Enteractinococcus fodinae: one gene and its partner. The protein of the gene in region 1 interacts with the protein of each later gene in a pairwise test. Links are inferred from orthologs where the notes say so. Each region holds a gene or a part of one and is shown in the gene's direction. Other genes may lie near its edges. The genes, in order: rplL and dnaE.

Region 1 (7,847 bases):
GGTGTCGGCCTCGGTTGCGCCGTCTGCGGGTGATTGAATCTCAACATCCTCGCTGAAGGCTTCATCTACCGAGGTAGCAACCACTGCGAAAAATACGATGAACCCAATGACGGTCCCCACAATGGATATGATCAGGGCCGCGATGCCCTGACCGCGTTTTTGATCTTTCATAAACAACGAGATGATCGATAATACGAACGCAATGGGCAACAGAATCCACCCAATAATGACTGCTCCAGGGATAACGGCGAACACGGCGCCCACAATCGCGGTGATCAACGCGATGAGTCCCACCGTGTTGCGCGATTTGTGCTCCTGAACCGGTGGGTGCAGTTGTGTACTCGTAGACATAGCGACCTTTCGAATAGGTGTGAGAAAACTGAACACCTACAACGCTAGGAACTCAGCGAGATGGGATACACCACGAACCGGGTAAACCTTCATACCCGATCGGGTATCTCAACACCACCGAAGGGGTGCTCACGGCAAACGATACGCTGACTAGACTGTGAGACCATGACGACACCGACGAAGAACTCTCGCTTCTGGCACGCAATACTGGCCATCGTGGTCCGTGCTGCCATGATGTTCGTCGGTTCCCTTGTGACCGTTCTTGCCACACTGACCGCACCCGAAAACTTCAGCGGAGCTGGTTATGATGAGATTTCCGATCTCGGGGCGGTCCGGTTCGTCATTGGCTACCTCTTACTGCTCCTGATTCCGTGGTACCGCAAAATCCCGCTGGCCTTGATCATCACCGGAGCGTTTTACGCGGTGATCTTGCAAGGCGATCCGTATGTGCTGGCCATTGGGTTGACCGTGTGGATTGTACGAGCACACTACCGTTGGCATTGGATAATCAGCGGCGTAGGACTGGCCGCCATCGTGGTGAATATTGTCTGGCATCTTCTTGCGCTGTGGCGCTGGGAAGCCGACTTCGATACCACTGTCGCAGCTCTGGTGGTACTGACTTTCGGATTTGCAACGCTGGGGCTCGTACTGTCCATTGGCTTTACCACCCGCCACCGCCGCCGAATGCGCCAAGCACACGATACCGTTGAAGCAGCAGAACACGATCGCGAAGTGCTCTCATCGGAAATGACCCGCCAGACGGAACGCGAATATTTGGCGCGGGAGGTGCACGATACGCTCGCCCAACGCCTCACCGCACTGTCCTTGCAGGCTGGCCAAATGCAAAAATCTTTAGCTACCAGCCACGATGCGGAACTCACCAGCGCCCTGCAGGATACGAAACGCTATTCGGATCAAGCGCTCAAAGATCTCCGAACCCTCGTCACCTCACTGAGAGCCCAAGGCGAGAAAGAACCAACAGTTCCTTCGGTCGCTCCCAGTGGGTTCCAGGACCTCAAAGCCCTCTTAGATGACGCTGTGCACCAAGGTCTGACCATTCAACCGCAGATCATGCTCAATAACTACGAGGCCGCCCCAGACGCGCTGCAACGAGCCGTATTACGGATTACCCAGGAAGCCCTAACGAACGCTTTACGTCACAGCACCGATAAACGTGTGAACCTTCGGCTGGAAGGGCAGCCCGGGGAAGGCCTATTGCTGGAGTTCACCAACACACGCGACGCGCAGCATCATTTTGCGGGCGGGACCGGCACCGGGTTGCTGGGCATCAAAGAGCGGGCCGAGCTCCTCGGCGGAAGGATCCAAGAAGAGTATCTTCCTCAGCACTTTCGGCTCACAGTCCATCTGCCCTGGACATTGGAGTCGGTCGAAGCACTCTAAACGTGTCCCACCCGCGGTGCTAGGCTTTCCGTGTGGCAATCAGGGTAGTGATAGTAGACGACGAGACCATGACGCTGCGGAACCTCGTGGCCATTGTCGAAGCTGACCCGACGATGGAAGTGGTCGGTTCCGCGACAAACGGGCTGGATGCTTTGCAGCAGATACGCGATACTCGACCTGATTTGGTCGTCATGGACCTCTACCTGCCAGGTGAGATCGACGGCGTGGAATCTATTCGACGTGTCCAAAACTTGCTTAACCCACCCAAAGTTCTGGCCGCCACAAGTTTCGATCTCGAGTCGTATACTCGCGGGGCACTCGAGGCTGGGGCAGTCGGCTTTATTCTCAAAAACGATGCCGAAACACTACTACTCCCAGCGCTTCGTGCGGCAGCAGACGGGGAGCCTATGGTTTCACCGCAAACCACTATCCGCCTCATTGAAAGCTTTCTCCGTCCCTCCACCGCGCCCGAAATCGCTCAAGCCAGGGAACGTATCGCCGCATTAGCACCGCGCGAACTGGAAGTTGCGCATCTTATCGGACACGGCAAGTCCTATAAGCAGATTGGTGCGGAACTGAACATCGCACCGGATACCGTCAAATCCACGGTGACGCGTGCTATGCAAAAAGCTGACGCTGATAACGGAGCTCAATTGGCCTTTCTTGTCGGCCAAGCACGGCTTGATATCAAGGACGCTGAATAACACCCAACGGTCAGGAGTACCTCTACCGGTATGAGCGCATCAGCACGGCAGATAGCAGCAGAAGATTTCTAGTATCAGCCGGGTGCGTCGTGTTACTGTCACTCCATGACCCTGCTGGGGATAGAAGAAGAATTCTTACTCGTTGATCAAGACGCGTTATTCCCGGTTGCCCCCACGAAGCATCAGACGGCCGCCTTACAACACATTGCCGTAGCCGGTGGCCAGGCCACACTTGAGTGGCTTCGATGTCAGATCGAGCACGCCTCAGCGGTCTTGGGAGATACGCAAACTGCCACTGAGGCCCTGTTAGCTTTTCGGCAAGAACTGGCCGCCGTGACGCGTCAGTTCAACATCGCCGCAGTGCCGGTGGGCGCTGCACCTCGGATCGATGGGCGCGGCGCAACGATCAGCGATGCGGACCGGTACCTCCAATTAGCAGAGCTCGCCCCCGGCATCGCAGCGGACCAATACATTAACGGGATGCACGTCCACGTCACCATCCCTAACCCGGAAGCAGGCGTACAAGCGCTCAACGGTCTTCGCCCGTGGCTGCCCTTGCTGACGGCGCTCAGTGCGAATTCACCTTTCTGGCAGGGCAGAGATTCCGGTTTCGCTAGCTGGCGGACCATTCACTACCGCCGGTGGATGGTCAGTGGCATGCCCCCATATTTCCAGGATTTTGAGGACTACACCAGGCGCGTCGAAGCACTGTTGGCCAGCGATGTGGTCACTGACCACGGTGGTATTTGCTGGTTGGCACGCTTGTCGCACCGTCACCCCACCATTGAGGTCAGGGCCTGTGATGTGCAACTGCAGGTCTCAGACGCCGTTGTCTTGGCGGCCCTCATCCGTGGTCTGGTCAGTGCCGCTGTCGATCAACCTCCACGGTCCCAACCCCAGGTCGAGCTACTTGATGTGAGCCTTTGGCAAGCAGCAAAGTTTGGTCTGACAGGACGTTTGCTCGATCCGTTTAGCGGCACTCCGTACCCTGCCAAAAAGCTAGTATGGCAAGCCTTCCAGCACGCACTCCCATATATCGAAGCTTTCGGTGATGATGAACTAGTTCGAGCTGGACTAGAGCTGTTGCTGGCCGAAGGTACCGGAGCAACCCGACAACGGGCGGTCTATCAGTGTGAGGGCATCCCAGGCGTCCTGCGCTACGCGGCTGAGGCTTCAACAGCACGGCATCGACGCTTACCCGACACCCATGAAACCAGAACTTCGACATCGTCGTCAGATGATGCTGGTCATCCGTCCGGTTTGGCTTCCTGACCAGTTCATCGAGAGCTAGACAGGAGGCAGTGTTTTCGTTTCTGGTGCTCGATTTGCAAATGCGAGCGGAAACTCTGTAAGGTAATGCGTACCGAAGACCGCCGGTTGTATTACACCTGTGCCAAATAGGTGTGACTATAAAAGCTCGTATATGAGCGGCCCGCGTAGGTGGACATGATGGCATAGAACTCCTGCGATTTTTGCAGCTCCAGACTCTTTGCGCCCTGTGCACCTGCACGGGGCGTTTTTGTGTTTGGGTGACCGGCATATCCACGAAGGAAGGAGTGCCATGGCGAATGCTGAAAAAACTGCAGCCGTGGAAGAGCTTGCGGAACTGTTCCGCAACTCATCCTCAGCTGTATTCACAGAATACCGTGGTCTCACCGTAGAAGAGATCACGAACCTGCGTCGTGCTCTGGGTGAGAACGCTACTTACGCCGTGGCGAAGAACACGCTGACTGCTATTGCGGCAGAACAGGCCGGAGTTACAGCTCTAGAAGGCAAACTCACCGGTCCTACCGCAATCGCATTCGTCTCAGGTGAGACTGTAGACGTTGCTAAAGTCATTCGTGATTTCGCCAAGGACCACGACAAACTGGTCATCAAGGGCGGCTACATGGATGGCCAACCACTTGATGAAGCCCAAGTTATCCAGTTGGCAAACCTCGAATCTCGCGAGACTTTGCTATCGATGATGGCTGGCGCAATGAAGGGCTCCCTGTCCAAGGCAGCCGCTACATTCCAAGCCCCACTCGAGAAAGCTGTTCGCCTCGCAGAAGCGCTGCGCGAAAAGCAAGACGAAGCTGCATAACCGCTGGCACATTACGTGCCACACAACCAGACCCAAGACTTTTATCGCAAAGGAGCCAATATCATGGCAAAACTGTCCACTGAAGAACTGTTGGATGCTTTCAAAGAGCTATCCCTGCTAGAACTGTCCGAATTCATCAAAGCATTTGAAGAAGAATTCGACGTAACCGCTGCTGCACCAGTCGCAATGGCTGCTGCTCCAGCCGGTGGTGGCGACGACGCCGCTGCTGAAGAACAGACCGAATTCGACGTTGTTCTCGAATCTCCTGGTGACGCCAAGATCGGTGTTATTAAAGAAGTTCGCGCTCTGACCTCCCTGGGTCTGAAAGACGCCAAAGACCTCGTTGATGCCGCTCCAAAGGCTGTCCTCGAGGGTGTTGACAAGGCTGCTGCAGACGCTGCCAAGGAAGCACTCGAAGGCGCTGGCGCGACCGTCACCGTAAAATAAGCTTCAGTTACGCATCAGTTCTTAACTGACGTCGACTTCACCCCGCTGCAATTGCAGCGGGGTGAAGCGTTTTAATACCGAAAATGCAGTTCAAGTCGGATCACGCAGTTGTCACCTACTGTTTACCAAGAACATTTTTCGTATTCACAGACCGGTCGCTTCGTACCCGTAAGCCTAAATACATCAATAACCTGAGTAAGGACAACGACAATGAAGTGGGCTTTTGTACGTCACGGACGCACGGAGTGGAGTCGAAAGCGATTACTCCAGGGTCGTACCGACAATCCCTTGAGCGCCGAGGGATACTTTGAGGCCACGAAAGCTGCCCAGACCCTGCAGCGCAGGGGGCAATGGCATGCAATCTACTCCTCACCGTTGATACGGTCTGTCCAAACCGCACAACGAGTCGCTGAGATCCTAGGCATGGCACGCGTACAGACACTCGACAATCTCATTGAACGCGATTTCGGTCCGGCTGAAGGCATCCACTTGGCGGATTTTGATGAAGAAACTCGCATGGAGCTCATGTGCGCTGAAGAATCTGATGAAGAAGTCCAGCATCGTGCGCTGGGGGCTTTTCGCCATATCGCGCGTCACCACCCGTCGCAGAACGTGATCTTGGTAGGCCACGGCACATTATTTCGCTTGGGACTCTCTGCGGTTCTAGCTTACGAGCATCCTCCCATCCTCAATGGGGACGTCTTAGAGTTTCCTGCAGATTCCTTCCAGAACCTCGAGATGGAACAACCATCGCAGTCCTGATACCTCTAGTCGTTGAACGTTACCCCGTACTCGAGGGCATCTTGGTAGGTATCTACATCCGCACCGGCATGAGCAGGCAGTTCAATGCCACGGTAGGGCGTCTTGCGCAGGGCGTGCCAAATACCCGCGTTGAGCAGCGGTTCAGCAAATAACTCCTCGCCTAAAGGACGGGGTAGGTACGACAAAAGCGGTTGAATTCGTCCAGCGGACTCGACCACAGCGACCTTCGAATCTGGCCCGTGCTTTTGATGATGCTCAGCTAACGCGCTGATTCCTAGTCCGATCCACGGCATATCAGCCGCAAGGAGCAAGACTCCTTGACCAGTGGTAGCCGGCCCGAGTTCTTCGGTGAAATATTGCAGTCCTGCCCTGACGGCCAGGTACGGCCCGGCACGAGGAGGATCTTCCGACACCGTGGCGATATCACCGGTGGGCAGTGATGACGGCCCGACCACCACTGTGTGTTGCGCCAGAACCGCTCGGGCCGTCTCGGCAAGCACTCGAGTAATGAGAGGTTCACCCTCAAACTCCAACAGGGGTTTATCCGTGACCGGGTGGGGGCTCGTGGCGTGCAGCCTAGAGGAGGCACCCCCGGCCAGGATAATCGCAAACAGCCCTGCAACGGGGGGAGTGACGGTCATACCTACCCGCCGATAGCGCTCATGCTGCGCTCGGGCTGGACGAAACCAGGCATACCCAAGCCGGTCTTGGTCTGACCGTGAGCCTTGGGTTTGTGCCACATCGCGGTGCGCCACGCATCGGCGATGACCTCATCGGATGCGCCACTGCGTAGCAGTGCCATCAGGTCGGTCTCCTCGTGTGAGAACAAGCACGACCGGACCTTAGCGTCGGCGGTCAAACGGGTGCGTGAACATTCGGCACAGAATGGTTCGGTCACCGACGCAATAATGCCCACTGTCCCGAGGATCTCGTGTGTGGTTTTGTCGCGCACATCAAACAGTTCTGCCGGGGCTGAACCGCGTGGTTCCTCATGGGGTGTCAGCGTGTAAACCTGGGAGATCTGGGCGCGGATTTCCTTGGCGGTGACCATGTTGTCGCGTTTCCATTTATGGTCCGCGTCAAGCGGCATCTGTTCAATAAACCGCAGCGCGTAGCCGTGTTCCAGCGTCCAGGTCAAAAGTTCAGCGGCTTGCTGGTCATTGATACCACGAAGCAGTACGGCGTTAATCTTGATCGGTTCCAAGCCGGCAGCTTTTGCGGAATGTAAGCCAGACAGGACTTTGGTCAGCCGGTCGCGACGAGTGATCTTGGCAAAGGTCTCAGGGCAAACGGTGTCCAGCGAGACATTGATGCGGCTGAGGCCTGCTGCCACCAGATCATCGATTTTACGTTCCAGGTTAATCCCATTGGTCGTCATCGACAGCTCAACATCTGGGTGGGCTGCATGCACACCGGCAAGGATGTCCACTAAGTCAGCACGTACTAAGGGCTCCCCGCCGGTGAAGCGAATTTTGTCGATGCCCAAGTGACTGATCCCGATATCGGCCAACCGAATGACCTCGTGCGCGGCGAGCAGCTGATCTTTTTGAAGCCAATCGAGACCTTCGGCCGGCATGCAATAGCGACAGCGCAGATTGCATTTATCGATGAGTGACATCCGAAGATCGGTCGCGGTACGGCCGAATTGATCGATTAAACCTGACAAAGAGTGCTCCTTGCCGTCGCAACCTTGGTTGCGCGGAATGTTGGGGCGAAATTTTAGGGTTCCGTTCTATAGTTAGTCTAGACCTTGGCAATAGTGGATGAAAGGGAACTATGGACGACCAACTCAGCCACGTGCGTGCCGACGGTTCGGCCCACATGGTGGATGTCACTGAAAAAGCCACCACCTCGAGAACTTCACGAGCCCAGGCTGTCGTCGTAACACGCTCCGAGGTCATCGAAATGATCATGGCCGGGGGACTGCCTAAAGGCGATGCGCTGCCGGTGGCTCGGGTCGCTGGCATCATGGCGGCGAAAAAGACCTGGGAAACGATTCCGCTATGTCATCCCATCCCGTTAGGCAAGATCACCGTGGACTTCAAATCCGATACTGGAGCCGGCACGGTTCGCGTGGAGGCCTTAGTCAAAACTACCGG
Region 2 (8,943 bases), 940 kb from region 1 along the record:
ACCTCATCATTGCCGAAATAGTCATGACCATGACTGATCCGCCTTTGCGCTTCTTCCGCCGGTTTATCCCACCCTTACAACTCGGACCAGTGTCACTGGATTTATCCTTTATTGTAGTGTTCTTTATAGTGATGATCGTCCGTCTAGTTGCCTTCCAAGGGGCAGCATCTTAAGCTTTATCAAGTTATTTAGCTCAAGAAGACGAATTTTTTACCGTAACAGCTGTGTAGACTACTCGTTCAGCGATATACGGTGATATTGTAAGCAGAGATACGTAGTAGCTTCGAGTTTTCCGCTTGCGCTGCTCACGAGAAAACACCAGGTTTTCTAGTTTTGTACATGACCAAGTAATTGGGGTGACCACATGGCTCTCACGCCGGAAGTTGTAGTCAATAAGAAATTCCAAGTCACGAAATTTCGAGAAGGCTACGACCAAGACGAAGTAGACGATTTTCTCGATGAGATCGTTGAGGAACTGCGCCGTCTAAACCAAGAGAACGATGACTTGCGTCGTCAGGTGGCAGAGCTAGAAGCTCAGACCGGAGAAAGCGCATCGGTCCCATCGCCCGTCCCAGCTGACGGTAACGAAGAGGAAGCCGCCACAGCAGCAGATCTGCCAGTGGTAGAAGCAGAACCAGAGGCTCAAGAAGTAGTCGAGCCAGAGCCTGAAGTCGTACAGCCTGCTGCACCAGCCGCGCCGGCCCAAGCCGACTCCACAGAAACCACCGCAGAATCTGCTGCCGGTGTGTTGGCCATGGCTCAACGACTGCACGATGAATACGTCGCCGAAGGTGAACGTAAACGCGACGAAATTATCTCACAGGCCGAACGCGAAGCGAACCGCCTGGTCACCGAGGCGCAAGAGACCTCTCGCAAGACTCTCGAAGACTTTGAGAAACGCAAATCCACCCTGGAGCGTGAAGTTGAAGAGCTCCGCGGCTTCGAACGTGATTACCGTTCGCGTCTGCGCTCCTTCATCGAAAACCAGCTCAAGGACCTCGACTCTCAAGCCCGAGTCACAGACTAACTTTGACATCCCGAGAACGCCCTGCGGGCGTCTCGGTCAAACACAGATGGTCGGCTATTCTCGTAAATAGCCGACCATCAGTGTTTGGAAGAGTATGTCATGCCGCCCAAGGAGAAGAACGTGGCGCATACCGAACACGACGTTCCCCAGCGTAGCTGGTGGATCGCGCTCATCCCGCTGGTCGTAGCTTATCTCGCGGATCTTTGGTCCAAAGAAGCTGTCTTGGCCAATATGCACGAGGGCGAGCGCATACCGGTCATTGAGCCACTGTTAACGTGGCATTTCATCCGTAATCCCGGAGCGGCATTTTCAATCGGAACAGAATTCACCTGGGTCTTTACCATCATTCAGGCTGTTGGATTGCTGATCGTGCTGTACCTGATCGTTTTTCGGGCCAGAACAACCCCTTGGCTTATCACGCTGGGCGCCCTGGGCGGTGGGATAGCCGGCAACCTCACAGACCGTCTCTTTCGGGAACCTGGGTTTGGTGTCGGACACGTCATCGATTTCATAGCCGTGCCAAATTTCGCCATTTTCAATTTGGCGGATTCATTCATCGTAGTTTCCATTATCGTCATCGTTATTTTAGTCATGCGTGGCAAGACGCTTGATGGTCAGCCAGAGGAATCGTCAACCGCAAACGAAAACTCAGGATAGGAAGCGCATGACCGCCTCCGACCCCGCAAAACTGATCGTCACAATAGAGCAACGCAGCCGAGCCGACGCAGCCGTAGCACAATTGGCCGGCATATCTCGCACCAAAGCGGTGCAATGGATTCAACGCGGCTTGGTCACCGTCAACGCCGAACAAGCCGCGAAGTCAACCAAGGTGGCACCCGGCGATATCCTGAGCGTGACATTGCCCAATGACCCGGACCCATTAGAGGTGAGAGCCGAACTCGTGCAGGACCTAACAATCGTGGCAGACGAGGACGATTATGTCGTCGTAGACAAACCAGTGGGCGTGGCGGCCCATCCCTCCCAGGGGTGGAAGGGCCCCACCGTGGTTGGCGGGTTAGCTGCGCTGGGAATCGATGTTGCCACCTCCGGCCCGCCCGAACGCCAAGGCATCGTACAACGGCTAGACGTTGGTACCTCCGGGCTGATGGTGGTCGCCAAGACTGAGGTTGCCTACAGCCGGCTAAAACAAGCCTTCCATGATCGAACCCCGCAGCGTCACTATCACGCCCTCATCGAAGGGCTACCCGATCCGCTCAACGGCACCATTAACGCCCCGATCGACCGGCAACCGGGATATGAATGGCGTTTCGGTGTCGTCGAGGGTGGCAAAGAAGCTTTGACCGTCTATAAAACGCTCGAGTCCTTCGGTACTGCCACGCTGGTTGACGTTGAGCTCCTCACGGGAAGAACTCACCAGATTCGAGTGCATTTTTCAGCGCTCAAACACCCGCTGGTCGGGGATCTGACCTATGATGCTGATCCGCAACTTGCCGCAGAGCTGGGGCTGACCCGTCAGTGGCTACATGCCGTTGGCATTGCCTTCGAGCACCCCGTCACGGGTCAATACGTGAGCTACACGTCATCGTATCCTGACGACCTGCGCTACGCTTTGGAACGTTTGCAAGACTACGGCTAGACTGACTGTCGCTAGTCAGTCATCAAGTTGGAGGTCGACACACTCTTGGCCGGTGGATCTACAGGGAAACGCGACGGTTTCGTACACCTTCACACCCATACCGAATACTCCATGCTCGACGGAGCTGCAAAACTTGATGAACTGTTTGCTGAGGCCAATCGGTTAGGCCAAGAAGCGATCGCCATCACCGATCACGGGTATCTCTTCGGCGCATTCGATTTTTGGAACAAGGCCCAGCAGTATGGCATCAAGCCCATTGTGGGGTTGGAAGCATATCTCACCCCTGGCCATCAGCACCGCACCGATAAGACCCGTGTGCGTTGGGGCGATCCCGACCAACGCGGCGACGACGTTTCCGGTAGTGGCGCCTATACGCACATGACCTTGCTGTCCAAAAACAACACCGGTATGCACAACTTATTCCGGATGGGATCACACGCGTCCCTGGATTCGGTCTATGCGAAATGGCCTCGGATCGACCGCGAGCTACTCAATGAGTACTCCGAAGGCCTGATCGCCACCACCGGGTGTCCATCTGGTGAAGTCCAAACGCGGCTGCGCCTGGGACAGTACCGAGAGGCTCTCGACGCCGCAGCGGAGTTCCGAGATATTTTCGGCAAAGAAAATTTTTATGTCGAAGTGATGCAACATGGGCTGGATATTGAACGCCGAGTCATCGGAGACCTGCTGCAAATTGCCAAGGATTTGAATCTGCCGCTGGTCGCGACAAACGACCTGCACTACACTCACCAGCACGACGCCAAACATCACGAAGCGTTGTTGGCCCTGCAATCCGGATCCAAACTTAGCGAACCAACCTACGACGAAGGTGGCTCACGGTTCGCCTTCTCCGGTAATGACTACTACCTGAAATCCGCCGCGGAAATGCGGGCGCTCTTTTCGGACCTGCCCGAAGCCATCGACAATACCTTGGTGATTGCCGAGCAGTGCGAAGTCAGTTTCAACACTGACGCCAACTACATGCCAAAATTCCCCACCCCGCCGGGTGAGGACGAGACCAGCTGGTTGATCAAAGAGGTTAATAAAGGCCTTCGGTTCCGGTATCCCAACGGGGTTCCATCGGATGTTCAAAAACAAGCCGACTATGAGCTCGAAGTCATCATCAACATGGGCTTCCCCGGCTATTTCCTAGTGGTGGCAGACTTCATCAACTGGGCGAAAGAACAAGGCATCCGGGTGGGTCCAGGACGTGGTTCCGGTGCCGGTTCGATGGTCGCCTATGCTCTCCGCATCACCGAATTAGATCCGTTACAGCACGGTTTGATTTTCGAGCGTTTCCTGAACCCGGATCGTGTCTCCATGCCTGACTTCGATGTGGACTTTGACGATCGCCGCCGAAACGAAGTCATCGAATACGTGACCGAAAAATATGGTGACGAACGTGTGGCGATGATCGTAACCTACGGGACTATTAAGACGAAGCAGGCCCTAAAAGATGCAGCCCGTGTGCTGGGTAAACCATTTTCGATGGGGGAGCAGCTCACGAAAGCGCTACCACCGCAGGTCATGGCCAAGGATATCCCGTTAGCCGACATCGAAAATCCGGAAGCATCACGCTATTCAGAGGCCGGCGATTTCCGGGAGATGCTCCAGACTGATCCCGAGACCCAAGAAGTCTTCGAGACCGCCAAGGGACTCGAAGGACTTATTCGTCAATGGGGTGTCCACGCGGCCGGTGTGATCATGTCTTCGGACCCGATCATTGACGTCATTCCCCTGATGCGACGGTTAGTTGATCGTCAGGTAATCACCCAGTTCGATTACCCCACCGCTGAAGCACTGGGCTTGATCAAGATGGACTTTCTGGGGCTACGCAACCTCACCGTGATCTCGGATGCGGTCGAAAATATCGAACTCAACCGAAACTTCACGCTAGATTTGGACACCCTAGAGTTGGATGACCCAGATTCCTATGCGTTGCTAGCTCGTGGCGATACCCTCGGGGTGTTTCAGTTGGACGGCGGCCCGATCCGCGCGTTACTCAAACTGATGCGTCCTGACAACTTCGAAGACATCTCTGCGACACTTGCGTTGTACCGTCCCGGTCCCATGGGGGCAAACTCGCATAATAACTATGCGCTGCGTAAGAACGGGCTGCAAGAGGTCACCCCGATTCACCCAGAGCTAGAAGAGCCGCTCGAAGAGATCCTGGGGGTGACCCACGGTCTGATTGTGTATCAGGAACAGGTCATGTCCATTGCCCAAAAGGTGGCCGGCTACTCGCTCGGGCAGGCCGACATTCTGCGGCGTGCCATGGGTAAGAAAAAGAAGGAAGAACTCGACAAGCAGTACGCCAGCTTCCAGCAAGGGATGCTGGATAACGGATACTCCCAAGAAGCCATTACTGCGCTGTGGGACATTTTGCTACCGTTCTCGGACTATGCCTTCAACAAAGCCCACTCGGCTGCCTACGGGGTGATCTCCTACTGGACGGCGTACTTGAAGGCGCACTATCCGGCAGAATATATGGCAGCACTGCTGACGTCGGTATCCCACGATAAAGACAAATTGGCGGTATATCTGAACGAATGCCGCCGAATGAATATCAATGTCCTGCCACCCGATGTTAACGAATCCGCGCAAAATTTCACCCCGGTCGGTGAAGATATCCGATTCGGTATGGGTGCGGTTCGTAACGTGGGCGCGCACGTTGTTGCCGGCATGGTCAAGGCACGTGAAGAACAAGGTGCCTTCACGTCATTCCAGGATTTTTTCAAAAAGGTACCGCAAGAAGTGTGCAATAAGCGCACTATCGAATCCATTATCAAGGCGGGCGGGTTCGATTCACTAAACTACTCTCGACGTGCCCTGTTGGCCGTGCATGAGGAAGCGGTCGACGCCTCCATGGTGCAAAAACGCCAGGAAGCAAATAACCAGTTCGACTTCTTCTCCCTGCTCGACGACCAAGAAACCACAGGCGTCGACACCGGATTTGGTATCACGGTCCCTGATTTGCCCGAATGGGATAAGAAGACGAAACTGGCTTTTGAGCGCGAGATGATCGGGCTCTATGTATCGGACCATCCGCTGCAGGGGCTGGAGCAGCTTCTGGATCAGCATGCGGATCACACCGTGAGTCAGGTCGTTGACGATGAAGGCCCGGCCGATGGTTCGTTCGTGACAATCTCCGGGTTGATCACGACTCTTGAACGTCGTGTCGCAAAAACGTCAGGCAACCCGTATGCTCGCGCAGAAGTCGAAGACCTAGCCGGCTCCATAGACGTGATGTTCTTCGGGCGAGTTTATGAACCCATTTCCACGGTCATCGCTGAAGATCTCGTCGTGTCCATCAAGGGACGGGTTCAACGCCGCGATGACGGCTCTGTGGTCATTTCAGCCCAAGAGATGACCATTCTTGATACCACGGACATGGCAGCCGGGGGACCGCTCAACCTGACGATCCCATCGTATAAAGCTACCGAACCCTTAATTAGGCAACTCGGCGAAGTGCTGCGCAGCCACTCGGGTACAACCGACGTGAATATCAAACTCGTTGGGAACCTGACGATGGAAATCTTGCGGGTCGGTCCGCAGTATAAGGTTAATCCGAACCCGGCACTCTTTGGCGATTTGAAGGTCCTCTTGGGACCTTCGTGTCTCGAATGAGTGCCGACCGTAGACTTCGGGACGACAGCTTCAGATCCCGAACCACTACATATAGTAGCCCGAGGGGTTGAACCGCAACTATATGTAGGACTAAGATGTGCTTAGACCTATCCTATAGAGAGGTTTCTTCCCCCATGCATTGTCCGTTTTGCCGACATGAAGAATCACGCGTCGTGGATTCTCGGTCATTAGATGACGGCTCGGCGATACGTCGTCGACGAGAATGTCGCTCCTGCGATAAACGTTTCACCACGATGGAAACCACCTCACTGAGCGTTATTAAACGTTCCGGAGTGGCCGAACCCTTTGACCGGGCCAAAATCGTCAACGGCGTCCGGAAGGCCTGCCAAGGTCGTCCGGTCGACAACGACGATTTAGCCAAACTCGCCCAGGAGGTCGAGGAAAAAATCCGGGCGACTGGACATGCTGAAGTCGATGCTCACGAGGTAGGCTTGGCCATCCTAGGTCCGCTACGGCAGCTGGACCAGGTCGCCTACCTGCGGTTCGCTTCGGTCTATCAAGATTTCGATAATCTGGATGACTTTGAAAAAGCTATCCATGAGTTGCGGGAGCGCCCACACGTACAAGAGCCGCTGCAAGCCAAGTTGTTCACGCGTTAACGACTTCCGGGGTGGGCTGGAAGGGGAAGCCAGCCCACCCCGGACCCTGAAACTTCGCTAATCAGCGATGGTAAGAATTTCGGCGCCATCTTCGGTTACCGCAATGGTGTGTTCGAACTGCGCGCTGCGTTGCTTATCTTTGGTCGTAACCGTCCAGCCGTCATCCCACAGGTCCCAGGCGATACTTCCTAACGTGAGCATCGGCTCGATGGTAAAGACCATCCCGGGAACCATGACCTCGTTATGGCGGGGTGCTGTATCGTAGTGCGGCACAATGAGCCCGGAATGAAACTCTTTGCCGACACCGTGGCCTACAAAATCTTCTACTACTCCATAGCCGAAGCGCTTGGCATAGGTTTCAATGACCCTGCCAATGACGTTGATTTCCCTGCCGGGTTTGACCGCCTTGATCGCACGCTCCAGAGCCTTCTCGGTGCGTTCGACTAACAATCGCGACTCCTCGTCAACGTCACCCACGAGAAATGTCTTGTTGTGGTCACCGTGGTGGCCGTCTTTATACACCGTGATATCGATGTTGATGATGTCGCCATCCTCCAACACGGTGTCGTCAGGAATGCCGTGACAAATCACTTCGTTGAGTGATGTGGTCATCGATTTCGGGAATTCCTTATAGCCCAGCGTCGAAGGCCACGCGTCCTGGGAAATGATGAACTCATGGCCCACGCGATCCAACTCAGCGGTAGTTACCCCCGGGCGAATGTATTGCTCCACCAGGTTCATCGCTTGAGCAGCTAGCCGTCCTGCGGCACGAATTTTGCCAAGACCTTCAGCATCGTAGACGTCACCGTGCAGCCCCTCAACGGCATCCTTCTTCCCGACATAATCGGGGCGTTCGATATGGGCTGGGACTGGCAGCTGTGGCGCAACATATCCCGGAGTCAACCGGCCCTTGGGAGCCCGGGAACCAGGTCCGGGGCGCGGCGGCGAGTCGACCGGTTGGTTATGGGATGCAGGTGACCCAGGCTCAACCACTACACGGGACTCAAGGTTCTGTGGTGTAAAAGTCATAGCCTCAGTCTATCTGGCCGGTGTGTTCATCTGGTATGAAAGAAGTATGACCCAAGAAAAACGCTACTGGTACAACGTCAAAACCGGTGAAGTCGAAGACGGCCCGCAATCGTTTTCCACGGATCGCATCGGACCATTTGCGACCCGTGACGAAGCCGCAAATGCGCTAGCCACCTACGAAAAACGTAACAGGGCCTGGGACGAAGAAGACGAAGCTGAAGACGACTGGTAGGCCACGTTAGAAACTGTGTTCGTCGTCCGGGAACTCGGCTTTGAGTACCTCTTCACGGTACTGCTTTGCAGCGTCAGATAGCGCGTCCCCAACCTCGGCGAAGCGTTTAACAAACGATGGGACACGGCCCCGGTTCAGGCCAAACGCGTCCTGCCAGACTAAGACTTGTCCTGTGGTGCCACTACCGGCGCCAATGCCTATGGTGGGTATCGTCAGTGCTTGGTCAACGGCAGCTGCGACCTCGGCAGGTACCATCTCCATCAATAACATGGTTGCGCCGGCCTCTTGTAGCACCTGTGCTTCTTGCACCATGCGTTGCGTTGCGTCGTCCTCACGGCCTTGCACACGGAACCCGCCCAGCACGTGCTCTGATTGCGGAGTGAACCCGGTGTGGGCTATGACTGCGACACCGGCTGCAGTCAGCGCTTGAATATGCGGGGCATATTCTACGCCGCCTTCCATCTTAATCGCTGAGATTCCGGTTTCTTTGACCAGGCGAATTCCTGAGGCGACGGCTTGCTCTACGGACGCCTCGTAAGAGCCAAATGGTAAGTCTGCCACCACGAAGGCCCGGTCGGTGCCGGCAACGACCGCCTTGGAGAAAGTAATCATATCCTCCATGGTCACGCCCAGGGTCGAGGATTGGCCTTGCACGACATTACCCAGGGAATCACCGATGAGAAGCGTCTCGATACCGGCCTCGTCGAATATCGCGGCCGTGAGTGCGTCATAGCAGGTGAGCATCGCGAATTTGCCACCTGCCTCTTTCATCTGCTGGAAGTGGACGGTCCGGTAGCGGGCAGGGGTCTTT

The links.
Region 2: the proteins of rplL (region 1) and dnaE interact in binary tests that used the Escherichia coli proteins (3 or more experiments, as listed by UniProt). The link is inferred for Enteractinococcus fodinae from one-to-one orthologs.

The regions. Positions count from the first base shown.
Region 1 is NZ_JAVDYJ010000001.1:735,359-743,205, forward strand. What follows is about bases 3,311-6,294. They hold rplL (50S ribosomal protein L7/L12), read left to right. Parts: upstream 3,311-4,602; coding sequence 4,603-4,986; downstream 4,987-6,294. Other genes in these bases: J2S62_RS03480 (carboxylate-amine ligase), read left to right, coding at 3,311-3,728; rplJ (50S ribosomal protein L10), read left to right, coding at 4,018-4,539; J2S62_RS03495 (histidine phosphatase family protein), read left to right, coding at 5,197-5,748; mobA (molybdenum cofactor guanylyltransferase), read right to left, coding at 5,754-6,294. Also shown: J2S62_RS03465 (DUF4352 domain-containing protein), read right to left, coding at 1-351; J2S62_RS03470 (sensor histidine kinase), read left to right, coding at 517-1,752; J2S62_RS03475 (response regulator transcription factor), read left to right, coding at 1,785-2,456; more of J2S62_RS03480, read left to right, coding at 2,562-3,310; more of mobA, read right to left, coding at 6,295-6,389; GTP 3',8-cyclase MoaA, read right to left, coding at 6,392-7,414; cyclic pyranopterin monophosphate synthase MoaC, read left to right, coding at 7,525-7,847. UniProt on the Escherichia coli protein: The binding site for several of the GTPase factors involved in protein synthesis (IF-2, EF-Tu, EF-G and RF3). Is thus essential for accurate translation.
Region 2 is NZ_JAVDYJ010000001.1:1,674,186-1,683,128, reverse strand. What follows is about bases 2,372-6,451. They hold dnaE (DNA polymerase III subunit alpha), read left to right. Parts: upstream 2,372-2,735; coding sequence 2,736-6,251; downstream 6,252-6,451. Other genes in these bases: nrdR (transcriptional regulator NrdR), read left to right, coding at 6,386-6,451; J2S62_RS07820 (RluA family pseudouridine synthase), read left to right, coding at 2,372-2,624. Also shown: J2S62_RS07835 (YggT family protein), read left to right, coding at 1-173; J2S62_RS07830 (DivIVA domain-containing protein), read left to right, coding at 365-1,027; lspA (signal peptidase II), read left to right, coding at 1,148-1,684; more of J2S62_RS07820, read left to right, coding at 1,692-2,371; more of nrdR, read left to right, coding at 6,452-6,871; map (type I methionyl aminopeptidase), read right to left, coding at 6,929-7,900; J2S62_RS07800 (hypothetical protein), read left to right, coding at 7,947-8,132; panB (3-methyl-2-oxobutanoate hydroxymethyltransferase), read right to left, coding at 8,139-8,943. UniProt on the Escherichia coli protein: DNA polymerase III is a complex, multichain enzyme responsible for most of the replicative synthesis in bacteria. This DNA polymerase also exhibits 3' to 5' exonuclease activity. The alpha chain is the DNA polymerase catalytic subunit.